Butyricimonas faecihominis: one gene and its partner. The protein of the gene in region 1 binds, or shares a complex with, the protein of each later gene. Links are inferred from orthologs where the notes say so. Each region holds a gene or a part of one and is shown in the gene's direction. Other genes may lie near its edges.

Evidence for each region.
Region 2: the proteins of R8806_RS18305 (region 1) and uvrB are in contact, whole or in part, in a crystal structure (PDB 7EGT), measured with the Thermus thermophilus proteins. The link is inferred for Butyricimonas faecihominis from one-to-one orthologs. Residues at the interface, in WP_096412145.1 of Thermus thermophilus: His654, Arg656, Phe657, Gln666, Asp668, Glu669, Lys680, Arg681, Leu682, Ser683, Lys685, Tyr686, Ala687; in WP_096411307.1 of Thermus thermophilus: Glu23, Leu25, Arg26, Asp27, Gly28, Glu29, Arg30, Phe31, Arg55, Glu326, Asp327, Phe328, Glu379, Ser382, Gln383, His398, Gly400, Arg401.

The regions. Positions count from the first base shown.
Region 1 is NZ_AP028155.1:4,404,307-4,411,971, reverse strand. The notes cover bases 1,409-4,387. They hold R8806_RS18305 (ATP-dependent helicase), read left to right. Parts: upstream 1,409-1,752; coding sequence 1,753-4,023; downstream 4,024-4,387. Other genes in these bases: R8806_RS18300 (DUF4290 domain-containing protein), read left to right, coding at 4,167-4,387; R8806_RS18310 (16S rRNA (uracil(1498)-N(3))-methyltransferase), read left to right, coding at 1,409-1,638. Outside these bases: R8806_RS18315 (hypothetical protein), read right to left, coding at 1-605; more of R8806_RS18310, read left to right, coding at 928-1,408; more of R8806_RS18300, read left to right, coding at 4,388-4,796; folK (2-amino-4-hydroxy-6-hydroxymethyldihydropteridine diphosphokinase), read left to right, coding at 4,879-5,358; murA (UDP-N-acetylglucosamine 1-carboxyvinyltransferase), read right to left, coding at 5,597-6,904; signal peptide peptidase SppA, read left to right, coding at 7,197-7,665. UniProt on the Escherichia coli protein: A helicase with DNA-dependent ATPase activity. Unwinds DNA duplexes with 3'-5' polarity. Translocates on single-stranded DNA with 3'-5' polarity. Initiates unwinding more efficiently from a nicked substrate than double-stranded DNA.
Region 2 is NZ_AP028155.1:1,305,419-1,313,062, forward strand. Bases 4,668-7,625 are described here. They hold uvrB (excinuclease ABC subunit UvrB), read left to right. Parts: upstream 4,668-5,122; coding sequence 5,123-7,129; downstream 7,130-7,625. Other genes in these bases: R8806_RS05580 (thioesterase family protein), read left to right, coding at 4,668-5,037; R8806_RS05590 (hypothetical protein), read right to left, coding at 7,192-7,625. Outside these bases: metH (methionine synthase), read left to right, coding at 1-1,326; metF (methylenetetrahydrofolate reductase [NAD(P)H]), read left to right, coding at 1,528-2,481; R8806_RS05570 (Na+/H+ antiporter NhaC family protein), read left to right, coding at 2,485-3,774; R8806_RS05575 (sulfite exporter TauE/SafE family protein), read left to right, coding at 3,813-4,562; more of R8806_RS05580, read left to right, coding at 4,660-4,667; more of R8806_RS05590, read right to left, coding at 7,626-7,644. UniProt on the Escherichia coli protein: The UvrABC repair system catalyzes the recognition and processing of DNA lesions. A damage recognition complex composed of 2 UvrA and 2 UvrB subunits scans DNA for abnormalities.

The DNA.
Region 1 (7,665 bases):
AAAAACGAAATATCTTTATCCACCATTAGATTTCCAAAACCGTAATCCGTGCGAATTCGAAGAACGTAATCCTCGATTTGAATCGTATCACTATATGTATCACACTGTAACGCCAATTCGACAGTCTGAAATTCAGATGAATTTGTCACATGAACGTTTACCTTACCAATCAGACGTTTCATTTCGATCGTCTTTGTCTCTTCTGAGCCATCCACATAGGCAATCCCCCCAAAAAGTTCAGGAATTGAATCCCACATCCAACGTAAATTCACATCTTTCATTTCCCGTCCCGTGAGATAGAGAGACGCCATCTCCTTAACCGGCACATTTCCTAAAACAAAAAACGTGTATTTCCCCGGTAATAAATCTTGATACGAAATTTTTTCTTCAGCCGTAAAATAGTCCGGCTCACAAACTTGATTCGAGGATAATCCATTAAAATTATACACGTTCACCGGCATCGTCACTAGTGTCATACCAGCAGAACCGGAGCGTACGGACAATTCCAAATAATTTTCAGAATTCCCCGTTTGATCTCTTCCATCTTTCTGGGTACAAGCTCCCAAAAAGATTAAACACAGAATTGCAACTAGGATTTTTTTCATAATTTTACAATTAAAATTTATTTTCACTCCACACTCTTATCAATTACTTATTATACAATTGAATAAAACAAATACACACCTAAAAATATCATGTCAAAAAACGATCGTTTAAAGACATTGATAATGTAAGAATAAAGTTTCGTTTTTTGACACTAGCTAACTATCTGTTTACGAGAAATGACAATAAATGACTAAATTTTTTACGATTACCGAATTTATTTATATATTGCAATGTTTTTAAACGATCATTAAATGATTCTCAAACCTATACTCAAATCCATTGTATTTTCTTACTTTTGTATCGAAATCAAAATACTTATTTATGCACCTGTTTTACACGCCTGACATCACAACAAACGAGTACACGCTACCCGAGGAAGAATCAAAACATTGTGTCAAAGTTCTTCGTCTCGAAATAGGCAACGAGATTTTCCTTGTTGACGGGAAAGGTGGCTTTTACCGTTGCGAGATTATTCAAGCGCACCCTAAACGCTGTGAAGTCAGATGCGTTGAAAAAACAGAAAATTACGGAAAACGGGATTACCATATTCACATTGCCATTGCCCCGACAAAAAATATTGAACGCATCGAATGGTTCTTGGAAAAATGCACGGAAATCGGGATTGACGAAATTACACCTCTACTTTGCGATCACTCGGAACGCAAAGTAATCAAAGAAGAACGGCTGGAAAAAGTGATTATTTCTGCCATGAAACAATCCTTGAAAGCCTACCTGCCACGACTCAATCCCATGATCGAATTTTCTCGTTTTGTAAAAAACAATCAAAACTCATTGAAGTGTATCGCCCATTGCGATGAAGGAAATAAAAAGTCACTCCAAGAGATTTATACCCCCGGTCAAAACGCCACGATTCTTATCGGCCCAGAGGGAGATTTCTCGGGAAACGAAATCACGTTAGCTTTAGCAAACAATTTCATTCCCGTCACCCTGGGCGAAAGTCGCCTGCGAACAGAGACCGCAGGAATCGTCGCTTGTCATAGTATCAATTTTATCAACGAGATAAATCACTAAAACATAAAACATTCATACCTGAGGTTATAAAACATAAACCTAAAATGTCACGATTCTGCCATATTATTTGTATTTTTGCGGTGAAAGGTTAAATGTTTTTCTGAATTATTTATCGTGGATTTTATTAACGAATTGAACGAGAACCAACGAGAGGCCGTCGTGAACACGGATGGGCCCACGCTTGTGATTGCCGGAGCAGGATCGGGTAAAACAAGGGTATTGACATATCGTATCGCGAACCTGTTGAGCAAGGGTGTACCCGCTTACCGTATTCTCGCACTGACGTTTACCAACAAAGCCGCACGGGAGATGCAGAAACGTATTGCCACCCTCGTGGGACAAGGTAACGCTGCCAACTTATGGATGGGAACCTTCCACTCCATTTTCTCCAAAATTCTACGGGTTGAGGCCGAGCATCTCGGGTACACGTCCAATTTCACGATATATGATTCACAGGATTCGAAAAACCTGATCAAGTCTATTGTCAAGGACCTGAAACTGGACGACAAGGTGTACAAACCCAACGACGTGCTGGGACGCATCTCCATGGCCAAGAACAACCTCGTCGTGGCACAGGCATACGCCCAATCGGCAAAGATCACTTCTGCCGACCAAGCGGCCAAGAAACCCATGATCTCGGAAATATACAAGTATTATCAAGCCCGTTGCAAGCAAAGCGACGTCATGGATTTCGACGACCTCCTATTGCAAACGAATATTCTCTTCCGGGATTTTCCGGAGATACTGGAAAAATACCAGAAGAAGTTCGACTACATACTCGTGGACGAGTATCAGGACACGAACTATTCGCAGTATCTTATCATCAAGAAACTGGCAGAACAGCATAAAAACATCTGCGTGGTAGGTGATGACGCGCAAAGTATTTATTCATTCCGGGGAGCCCGCATCGAAAATATCTTGAATTTCCGAAATGATTACCCGGGCTACAAGTTGTGCAAGTTGGAACAAAATTACCGTTCCACGACCACCATCGTTGACGCGGCCAATAGCATCATCAGCCGGAACAAGGAACAAATTCCGAAAAAAACATTCTCCCAGAACGAGGAAGGAGATAAAATCCGGGTAATGAAAGCCTTATCCGACAAGGAAGAAGGTTTCCAAGTGGCACAGGAGATATTCCGTATCTCTCAGAACGAACAAGCGGAGTTCAATAATTTCGCTATTCTGTACCGGACGAACGCCCAGTCCCGTATCATGGAAGAGGCCTTACGAAAAAGGAATATACCTTATAAAATATACGGTGGACTTTCATTCTACCAACGCAAGGAGATCAAAGACTTGATAGCTTACCTGCGACTGACGATCAACCAGAATGACGAGGAAGCCTTAAAACGAATCATCAACTATCCGCGGCGAGGCATCGGGGACACCACGATCGACAAGCTGAAAGAAGTGGCACAAAAATACAACGTGAGTATCTGGACACTACTTTGCAACTTGAACAAAGTTCCGGGTATGGTTTCTGCCATGACTGCAGCCAAACTAACTCATTTTAGGCAACTAATCGATGGATTCACCGAGATTGCCAAAGAAGAGAATGCATACGAAACAACTTATCGAGTGGCCAAAGCATCCGGTATCATAGAAGACCTTTCTTCCGATGACACGCCGGAAGGGGTGTCCCGCCGAGAAAACATACAGGAGTTACTGAATGCAGTCAAAGATTTCTGTGAAACCGCTTACAAGGAAGGGCGGGATGACAAACTCCCCGCATTTTTGGAAGGTGTTGCCCTGTTAACCGATCAGGATAGTGAGAAACCGGAAGACAATAATAAGGTGACCCTAATGACCATCCACTCCGCAAAGGGACTGGAGTTTGAAAACGTCTTTATCGTGGGCATGGAAGAAGAACTTTTCCCTGCCCAGCAAAGTGCCTATTCCCCTTCCGCTTTGGAAGAAGAGAGAAGGTTGTTTTACGTGGCACTGACCCGTGCAGAGAAAAGAGTGATCATGACCTATTCCTCTTCCCGGTACAAAAATGGTAACGTGGTCTATCCGCAACCCTCCCGGTTTATCGCAGAAATCGATCCGCACTACTTGGATGGATTTTTCACCCCGGCCCGTCCCTCCATGGGACGCTCGTTACACGGTCCCGGAATACAGGAAAAAGTGGCACGTCCTAAGATTACCCTTCAACCCAAGGTTGAAGTGCCGGACATTGACACCTCGAAATTGGTACCCATCAACGGGGAACAGATTATTCCCGACATGGTGATCTTTCACCCCAATTTTGGCCCGGGAAAGGTAATTTCCATAGATGGTTTGGGAGTAAATAAAAAGGCAAAAGTGATGTTCCCAAAGCACGGTCAAAAGGTTTTATTGTTAAAGTTTGCAAAACTTTACGTGCAAGGGCATACAAATTAATGACTTATAAACAAAAAATATTATATTTGCAGCATATTCTAATTTCTAATAGATGCGAGGGATAGATTATTCCGGTATTTTAATGTGATTTTCCGGCGTTTTCCCATAAAATAAAAAATTTTTAAGACCAAAATTATCCTGTAATGGACTATAATAGCCAAAGAAAAAAACTTATTCTTCCCGAATATGGAAGGAATATTCAAATGATGGTTGACCACCTAGCAACAATAACAGACAGAGACGAGCGTACCCGTGCTGCCAAAACAGTAATCAGCGTGATGGGAAATCTTTACCCGCACCTTCGGGACGTTCCGGATTTCCGTCATAAATTGTGGGATCACCTGATGATCATGTCAAATTTCACGCTGGACATTGATTCTCCCTACCCACTCCCGGAAAAAGATATTCTGGAAGAAAAACCGGAAAAGTTACCGTATAACAATCACCGGATCAAATACAAACACTATGGTCTTCTCACCGAGAAATTAATCGAGAAAATCAAAGAAACAGAAGACCCCGAAATCAAAAGAGTACTCACGGTGTTAACCGCCAACCACATGAAAAAATCATTCCTTACGTGGAATAAAGACTCCGTGGAAGACGATCAAATCTACAACGACATCAATACATTATACGGTGGCAATATCGAAATGCCGGAAGGAATGATCCTTTCTCACTCGAAAGACTTGTTGCAGAAGAAAAATACCAAACCCACGAATAACAACAAGCAACAGAAAAACAATAAGAAACAATTTTACAAAAAACACAACTAATAGTAGATTTTAGATTGCAAATTTTAAATTGAATGTTCTTTCAATCTAAAATCTAAAATCATCAAATCTAAAATTACTTGGGATGTTGGTAACTTTAATCTTCGGGGGAAATCAAGGGGACCGGAAAGCCTTGATCGGTGAGGCCATAACGGAAATGTCAAGCATAGGGAAGATCGAACGCTGTTCTTCCCTTTACGAAACCGCCCCGTGGGGATTCGAATCATCTGATTCTTTTTATAATCAAATTGTTACTTACGAAACAAATCTACACCCGGAAGAAGTTTTGGATAAATGTCAGGCCACAGAACAAAAACTCGGACGAGTTCGCTCCGGTACTCAGTTCTGTTCCCGAACCATGGATATAGACATTCTTTTCTGTGATTCCCAAATCATCAACACGCCTCGCCTGACAGTTCCTCATCCCAGACTAGCACAACGTAATTTCGTACTTGCCCCCCTGAACGAAATCATGCCGGCCTTCATTCATCCGGTCAGTCACAAAACCATTGCCACTCTTCTCTCAGAATGCACGGACACGCTTAAAGCGGAGAAGAAATTTTAGAGTAATGTAGAATTTAAAATTTAGAATGAAAGAAAGCTACTCCCACTGGCCCCCTTTCCACTGGGAGGGGAGAGACGGATGCGAGAATACGCTTCAATGTAACAGTGCAGCGTGTTCTCCCCCTGTGTAAGGGGGAGTTAGAGGGGGTAGTTGGAAAGGTAAAAGATAAAAGTAGGAAATCAAGAAACGTTGGCCCCGTGCGGTTGGAATCTAAAATCTAAAATTATTACGTTCTTCCTCAGTCAACCCGTCTGATCTCCGCACCAATCGCATTCAACTTTTCATCAATATGCTCGTAACCGCGGTCAATCTGGTCGATGTTATCAATGACACTTGTCCCTTGCGCAGACAACGCCGCGATCAACAAGGCGATTCCCGCACGTATATCCGGCGACGTCATCTTGGTGGCCCGTAGCTGAGATTCATGATTTTGCCCGATAACCGTGGCCCGATGCGGATCACAAAGAATAATCTTCGCCCCCATGTCGATTAATTTGTCCACGAAGAACAAACGGCTCTCGAACATCTTCTGATGAATCAGCACACTCCCTTTTGCCTGAGTAGCAACAACAAGGAATACACTCAATAAGTCGGGCGTCAACCCCGGCCAAGGAGCATCGGCAATTGTCAAAATTGAACCATCAATAAAATCTTCTATCATGTAATGTTCCTGACGAGGAATATATAAATCATCCCCACGTTCCTCTACCCGGATTCCCAACTTACGGAACGCATCCGGAATAATACCTAACTGGGGAATAGCGACATTCTTAATCGTGATCTCCGAGCGGGTCAATGCTGCAAGTCCTATGTAACTACCCACCTCGATCATGTCGGGTAAACAACGATGCTGACACCCCCCAAGACTTTCAACCCCTTCAATCGTCAACAAATTGGAAGCAATCCCCGAAATCCGGGCTCCCATGGCATTTAACATCCTGCATAACTGTTGCACGTAAGGCTCGCAAGCAGCGTTATAGATCGTGGTCACCCCTTCCGCCAACACGGCAGCCATGATAATATTCGCCGTTCCGGTCACCGATGCCTCATCAAGTAACATATAAGTCCCCCGTAATTTCTGGGCAGAGGCCTTGTAACATCCCGAAATCGCATCATATTCGAACGTGGCTCCCAATTTCTCGAAACCAAGAAAATGGGTATCTAACCGACGACGCCCGATTTTATCCCCTCCCGGCTTGGGAACCAAACCGCAACCATGCATGGCCAACAACGGTCCCAGAATCATGATCGACCCGCGCAAACTAGCCGCTTTACTGTAAAAATCTTCTGTTTCCAAGTAATCGAAATTTATGTCGTTCGCCCGGAAAGAAAACTCACCTTTTTGAAGTCTCTCCACCTTCACTCCCATACCCCGAAGTAGATCAATCAATTTTATCACATCCAATATCTCCGGGATATTACTGATAACCACTTCTTCCCTAGTCAACAAACAAGCACAGATCACCTGTAATGCCTCATTCTTTGCTCCCTGGGGAACCAACTCGCCTTTCAATCGTCTCCCACCAATAACTTCAAATTTGCTCATGTCGTATAATTAAAGAGTTACAGTTTTCGCTACAAACATTTTAGCCACGCATCGTAAGGGTAATATCTATCTCCCGAAACGCAACCGAATTCTGCACGTAAAACTATCAAAAAAACAAATGTCAACAAAATAAGTTTACAAAGTTTGTAAAATAGTGAATCGACAAAATCAATTAAAATTTTGTATGACCGGAATTATATCCATACATTTGTAAACAAGATTTACAATATAAGCCATATTTTGTATCTCTAAATTTTACCCGAGATTATTAATAATTTTAAAACAACACATAATGAAAAGCTTTCTGAAATACTTGTTAGCGACTATTGTCGGTATTATTATCGTACATGTTATCCTGTTTTTCGTGTTTATCGGGCTCGTCGGGGCCATAGCCAGTTTCTCCAGTCCCACGATCGAGATCAAGGACAACACGATACTAAAACTATCACTGAAGACAGCGATCCCGGACAGGGCATCGGAGAACCCATTTCAGAACTTTAACTTGATGACCATGAACCCAGAGAAACAAATCGGGCTAAATAAAATACTTGAATACATTGACAACGCCAGCAAGGATTCCCGCATCAAGGGGATTTACCTGGATCTGACCGAGATCAACTCTAACTTCGGGGCTCTCGCCACGATCGACGAGATCCGGAATGCCCTGTTGAGATTCAAGAAAAGTGGCAAATTCATTTACAGCTACACCAATCTGGGGTACTCCCAAAAGAGCTACTACTTAGCGACAGTTGCCGATAGTG
Region 2 (7,644 bases), 3.1 Mb from region 1 along the record:
ATGTTCTTGCCACAGGTCGTGAAATCAGCCAAGGTTATGAAAGAAGCCGTACACATCCTGCAACCGGAAATCGAACGTCACAACGCATCGGGCAAAAACGTAACCCGCCGCCCCCGTGTCGTGATTGCCACGGTGAAAGGAGACGTACACGACATCGGTAAAAATATCGTGAATATTGTTCTGACCTGTAATAATCTGGATGTAATCGACCTTGGTGTCATGGTTGACAATCAGAGTATTGTTAAGGCTGCCAAAGAACACGAGGCAGATATTATCGGAGTCAGCGGTTTGATCACGCCCTCTCTGGGGGAAATGGAAAACCTGTGCGAACTGTTGCAAAAAGAACAATTACAAGTTCCCCTACTTGTTGGCGGGGCTACGACCTCAACCGTGCATACGGCCGTTAAACTGGCACCTAAATACGATTATTGCGTCGTGTCAGGCGGTGACGCATCCCGGACCGTGGGAATCATCAAGCGTTTACTGAATGACCGGAAAAATTATATTCGTGAAATAAAAGTTGAACAAGAAAACATTCGAATTTTGTACAATCAACATCAACAAAAACAAATATCACTCGAAGAGGCTCGCCGGAGAGCCCCTCGATACGATTGGGATCACGTGGAGCCCACAACTTTCGGAGAACACAATCTACTGGTAAAACGCTTGAATCTCGAAGATTTAGTGGAAAGAATCGACTGGACACCATTTTTCCATTTCTGGGGATTCAAAGGGATATACCCTGAAATCATTTACACGAACGACGAGGCGGACCATACTTACCAGGCAGCACTGGATATGCTGGGTAAAGTGATCGCCGGAAATGAATTTGACGTTTCCATCATTGTCCGTTTCTTTGATGCCTATTCGGAGTATGAAGACATCGTTCTGGATGGTCAATATCGATTCACGATGCCCCGGCAACAAGCGGACTTGGAAGAGTGTCTTTCACTGGCTGATTTTGTCATCCCGAAAGAAAAAGGAATCGGCAGCGTGGGACTATTCTGCTTGAAAGTACAGGATGATCACCAATGCAACGATTGCCGTAATTTTGAACATTTGTTACGAGGAAGTCTCTGTGCCCGGTTGGCAGAAGCCTGCGCGGAATGGATGCAGGAACAAGTCAATGAAGGAACTCACATCATCCGTCCCGCTTTCGGTTACCCGACTTGCCCGGATCATGCGATGAAGAAATTGGCCTTTGACATCTTGGATGCTCCTGCCCAGATCGGGGTACGCCTCACCGAGGGGTATTCCATCTATCCCTCGACAAGCCTGTGTGGTATGCTGATTTCTCATCCTAAAGCAAAATATTTTAGCGTATAAGACTCTAAAATAAGATAAAAGTAACAAACTCCCTCCCCCCTTCGGGGTACTCCCTCTATAAACAGAGGGAGAGCTGGAATACTCCCTGTTTTCGGGAAGAGTCACCAACTCCTCCTCTGTTTATAGAGGAGGTGGCACGAAGTGACGGAGGAGTTTGAACTCTAAAATAGATAAACTATTGGAATCTAAAAATCTAAAATTATGAAAGTCATCGACATACTCAACAATACAGACAAAGCGGTATTCTCTTTCGAGCTGGTACCGCCACTAAAAGGCGGAGACATCAATAAAATATACGAGGCCATCGAACCCTTGATTGCCCTTGCTCCCCCATTCATTAACATTACCTTTCACCGGGATGAAGTGGTATATCGTGAATACCCGGACGGAACGATCAAAAAAGTTACCGTGACAAAACGCCCCGGTTCCGTGGCACTGGCCGCAGCCATCATGAGACGGTACAACGTGGACATGGTTCCTCATATCGTGTGCGGGGGAGCCACCCGCCATAAGATCGAAAACGAACTCATAGACTTGAATTTCCTTGACATTGAAAACGTGATGGCACTCCGGGGTGATCCCATACCGGGAGAACGTTTCTTTACTCCCGAAGAAGGCGGACACCAATATAGTTGTGAACTGGTAGAACAAATCACTCGCATGAACCACGGCCAATACTTGGATGACACGCTGACAGATGCCGTTCCCACGAACTTCTGCATCGGGGTTGCCGGATACCCGGAAAAACATTACGAGGCACCCAACCAAGCCTGTGACATCGAGAACCTGAAAAAGAAAGTCGATGCGGGAGCGAATTATATCGTCACCCAGATGTTTTTCGATAACTCCAAATTTTTCCAGTTTGTCGATAAATGCCGGGCGCAAGGAATTACCGTACCTATCGTACCGGGATTAAAACCCATATCAACATTCAAACATCTGGAAATGCTCCCACGTACATTCAGTATAGACATCCCACACGAACTGGTTAAAGAGATTCGTTCATGCAAAAATAACAAGGAGATCAACCAAGTCGGTATAGAATGGTGCGTGGCACAGAGTAAAGAACTCATCGCACACGGGGTTCCCGCCGTTCATTACTACACGATGGGGAAATCGGAAAATATTCAGGAAATTGTAAAACAAGTTTTCTAAGCTATGCAACAAGAAACTAAACCAAACTTTTGGGCACTAACTCCCTTGATCATATTTTTAAGTATCTACCTGATCGCCTCTATCATCATGGGAGATTTTTACAAAATGCCGATCACCGTGGCATTTCTCGTCTCTTCCGTTGTGGCCGTGGCCATCTCTTCCGGGGGAAAACTCCACAAACGGATAGACCTATTCTGTAAAGGAGCCGCCAACAGCAATATCATGCTCATGGTGTGGATTTTTATCCTTGCCGGGGCATTTGCCCAAACGGCAAAAGCCGTGGGGGCGGTAGATGCGACTGTTAATCTCGCTTTATCCGTACTTCCGGACAGTCTCTTACTCGCAGGGATGTTTATTGCCGCCTGTTTCATTTCACTTTCCATGGGAACTTCTGTCGGTACGATCGTGGCACTTACCCCCGTCGCCGTCGGTATTGCCGCACAAACAGGCATAAACACGCCTTTCATGGTAGCCATCGTGGTCGGAGGAGCCATGTTCGGGGATAACCTATCCTTTATCTCCGACACGACCATTGTTGCCACCCGCACGCAAGGCTGTAACATGAAAGATAAATTTAAAGTCAATAGCTTAATTGTCATCCCGGTTGCTATACTCGTAACTATCGTTTACCTGTTCCAAGGCAGCGAAATAACAACAACACCCAGCGCCACCCCGATCGAGTGGTTAAAAGTAATTCCTTACATTTTGGTACTAATCACCGCCTTGGCTGGCGTGAATGTCATGATCGTACTTCTACTCGGTATTCTCTGTTCCGGTATAGTCGGGATAATTACCGGAAGCATTCAATTCTGGGAATGGTTTGCCGCCATGGGTTCGGGGATCTCCGATATGGGAGAACTGATCATTATCACGTTGCTGGCAGGCGGAATGCTCGAAATGATTCGCTACAACGGGGGAATTGCCTACATCATTCAGAAATTGACAACTCATGTCAAATCAAAAAAAGGAGCCGAATTAAGTATTGCCGCCCTAGTCAGTTTCGCCGATTTATGCACGGCAAACAACACGATAGCCCTCATCATGTCCGGCCCCATAGCTAAAGACATTGCCAATCGTTTTGGTGTCGATCCCCGGAAATCAGCCAGCCTGCTAGACACATTCTCGTGTTTCGTGCAAGGTATCATTCCCTACGGAGCGCAATTACTCATGGCCGCCGGTCTAGCCTCCATTACCCCGCTAGCCATCATGCAGTACCTCTACTACCCGTACTTAATGGGTGTTGCAGCCCTTTTGGCTATATTCTTTCGCTATCCTCGGAAATACTCACGGTAAACTTTTAGCTTTTATCTTTTAGTTTTTAACTTTGCCCCATGACAATAATCGAAATCATCGTCACCATACTCCTCGGTACCGCCGCAGGTTTTATCAACACGTTTGCCGGGGGCGGCTCCATGTTGGTAGTACCTTTCCTTATCTTCATCGGCTTACCGGCAAACGTGGCGAACGCAACCAACCGGATTGCTATTTTATTGCAAAACGTGGTATCCGTCAGCGGCTTTAAACAAAAAAAAATACTTGATTTCAAAACCGATTCTAAACTGCTACTCCCCGTGGCCCTCGGAAGTATCGTGGGTGCATTTATTGCCGTGGACATCAACGAAGAGATATTCAAAAAAGTCATTGCCGGACTTTTAATCGTCATGTTTTTCATGCTACTCTTGAACCCGGATGCCTGGGTTAAAGCAAATGCGGACAAGGCAAAAATGAAAAGCCCGTGGCTACGAAACATTATCTTCTTTTTCCTAGGAATTTACGGCGGATTCATCCAAATCGGTATCGGGTTCTTCCTGCTGGCGGGGTTGGTTCTCGGATGTGGTTACGATCTATTAAAAGCCAATGCCATAAAACTATTTATCGTGCTATTCTACACGATTATCGCTCTGGCAATCTTTATCTGGAACGATCTCGTGGATTTTAAAGTCGGACTCATCCTAGCCTGTGGAAATATGCTTGGGGCATGGTTAGGAGTACGTTTCAGTATCAAATGGGGAGCTAAATACATTCGGTATTTCCTGCTCGTCGTACTTGTCATTGTAGCCGTACGCCTGTTTTTCAGCTAACCGAATTTAAACAATCCATAACATCACGTGAAAACTTCTTAAAACGACCTTTCCATACAGGATTATTAGTTAACTTTGCAATTCAAATTCAAAGATCATGGAAATAAAAATAGGACACTCTTTCACACAAGAAATTACCGTGCAACATAAAGACACGGCAGCCGTTTACGGTTCCGGGAAACTGGAAGTATTCGCAACACCCGCAATGGTAGGTTTAATGGAAAACACAGCTATCAAATGCCTGGAAGGAATGTTGGAAGCCGACAGCGACACCGTAGGTATCGAAATCAATACCAAACACGTGAAGGCAACCGCTGTTGGCAAGAAAGTAACCTGCAAAGCCACCATCACCGAGGTTGACGGTCGCCGTATTCGTTTCTCTATCGAGGCATGGGATGAAACCGCCCCTATCGGCTCGGCCATCCACGACCGCTTTATCATCAACCCGGAAAAATTCATGAGCAAACTTTCTTAATTGTAAATTGAATAATTGTAAATTTTAAATTGAAGAACCAACATTTTCAATTTAAAATCTAAAATTTAAAATCTAAAATTAGTAAATGTTTAAACTAACTTCCCAATTCGAACCGACCGGGGATCAACCGGAAGCAATCAAGGAACTAACGCAAGGACTTCTGGATGAAGTCCCGGGGCAGGTATTATTGGGAGTTACAGGATCGGGAAAGACATTTACGATTGCCAACGTGATACAAGAGGTTCAGCGTCCGACACTAATCCTCAGCCACAACAAGACGTTGGCCGCCCAGTTATACGGGGAGTTCAAGGCTTTCTTCCCTGAAAATGCAGTAGAATACTTTGTATCTTACTACGACTATTACCAACCGGAGGCCTACCTGCCCACCACCAACACATATATCGAGAAAGATCTTATGATCAATGACGAGATCGACAAATTACGGTTACGAACCACGGCATCCTTGCTATCCGGACGCCGGGATGTAATTGTGATTTCATCCGTTTCGTGTCTTTACGGTATGGCAGACCCAACTGCTTTCGGTTCAAATATTATCTACTTGCAGAAAGGTCAAAAGATAGCCCGTAATCAACTTTTACGCCGTTTGGTGGATGCCCTTTACGTGAATAACGAACTGGAATTCAAACGTGGTAGTTTTCGGGCAAAAGGAGAAACCGTAGACATCTTCCCGGCCATTGAAACCTTCGAGGGAATGGCCTACCGGATCGAGTTCTGGGATGATGAGATTGACCGGATTACCTCGTTTAGCCCGCAAACCGGGAAAACGATCGACGAAATGGAAAATCTGAACATCTACCCCGCAAATCTGTTTGTCACGGATAAAGCCACGCTCACGAAAGCCATACATGACATAGAACACGATCTTGTCGTGCAAGTTGATTTCTTAAACTCCATCGGTAAACACTTTGAGGCAAAACGACTGGACGAACGGGTAAAATATGACGTGGAAATGATCCGGGAACTAGGTTATTGCTCCGGTATCGAGAATTACTCCCGTTACCTAGACGGGCGGGCTGCCGGCGTTCGCCCCTTCTGCCTGCTGGATTACTTCCCGCAGGATTTCCTGCTCGTCGTAGACGAATCACACGTGACACTCCCGCAAGTAAGAGCCATGTATGGTGGTGACCGATCCCGTAAACAATCACTCGTGGAATACGGGTTCCGTCTTCCGGCAGCTTTCGATAACCGTCCACTCACGTTTGAAGAATTTGAGGCCAACACGGGGCAAACCATATACGTCAGTGCCACCCCGGCCGATTATGAACTGGAAAAATGCAATGGGGTTGTCGTGGAACAGATTATCCGCCCCACCGGAATTCTTGATCCGGAAATCGAAGTCGTTCCCAGCAAGAACCAGATAGACCACCTCATCAACGAAATACAAAAACGAATTGAGATCAACGAAAAAGTTCTTGTAACCACGCTGACCAAGCGAATGGCGGAGGAACTAAGTAAATATTTGGACCGCATTCGCATCAAATGCCAGTACATTCACTCTGACGTGGACACACTAGAACGAGTACAGATCATCGAAAATTTACGCAAAGGAGTAATTGATGTAATTGTAGGAGTTAACTTATTACGTGAAGGATTAGATATGCCTGAAGTTTCCCTTGTTGCCATCCTCGATGCAGACAAAGAAGGATTCCTACGCTCTACCCGTTCACTGATACAGACCTCCGGACGTGCCGCCCGTAACCTAAATGGCAAAGTGATCATGTATGCAGACACGATCACTCGCTCTATGCAGGAAACCATCAATGAAACCCAGTACCGCCGAGAAAAACAGATGGAGTATAACCTTCAACACGGTATCACCCCTACCCAAATACGGAAATCCACGGAATCCGTACTAAAAGAAACCTCTCGTGCCTACATCGAAGAAGAACACGTAAATATGGCCGCAGACCCCGTTACCGCTTACATGAGTAAATCGGAGCTGGAAAAAATGCTGCAAAAAACAAAAGCCGCCATGCAAAAAGCCGCCAAAGAAATGGATTTCCTTGAAGCTGCCCGCCTCCGGGATGAAATGTTTAAACTGGAAGAAACAATCAAACGGCTGAATCCTTAACAATATTTTTCTATTATAATAGCAAAAGCAACTGGAAAAGCAGTTGCTTTTTACCCTTCCAATCAAGATTCGACCCCACATTCTACAGGCGTTCGAAGTATTCTCCATTGTTTATCTACAGATTCTAAAAATTCTTCAAGTTTCACGGAAATTTCTTTTAATTTCGGGGAAGATAGATCATTTAAATACAAACCATTAGCACTTATCGTGTAATTTCCCGTTAATGCCTCCCCATCACATTGACGAATACTTTTGCTTACAAGTGGAATCTCGTTCAAGACTTTCTTTCTTGGGGAATAGTCTTCCCGTATTGTAATGAAAGCCTCTTCTTTTTCCGTAGCCTCTTTAATATTCATAAACTCTCTCTTTTCCATCCGATCCAAGAATTGTTGCATTTGCTCGATAACACAGCTTATTTGCTCGGAAGATGTAAAGTGCATCTCCCCCTCGTAAGTATCAATATAGTAAGAAACACCATAAGTATCTTTATCCGCAAAACGACAAACAGACATATC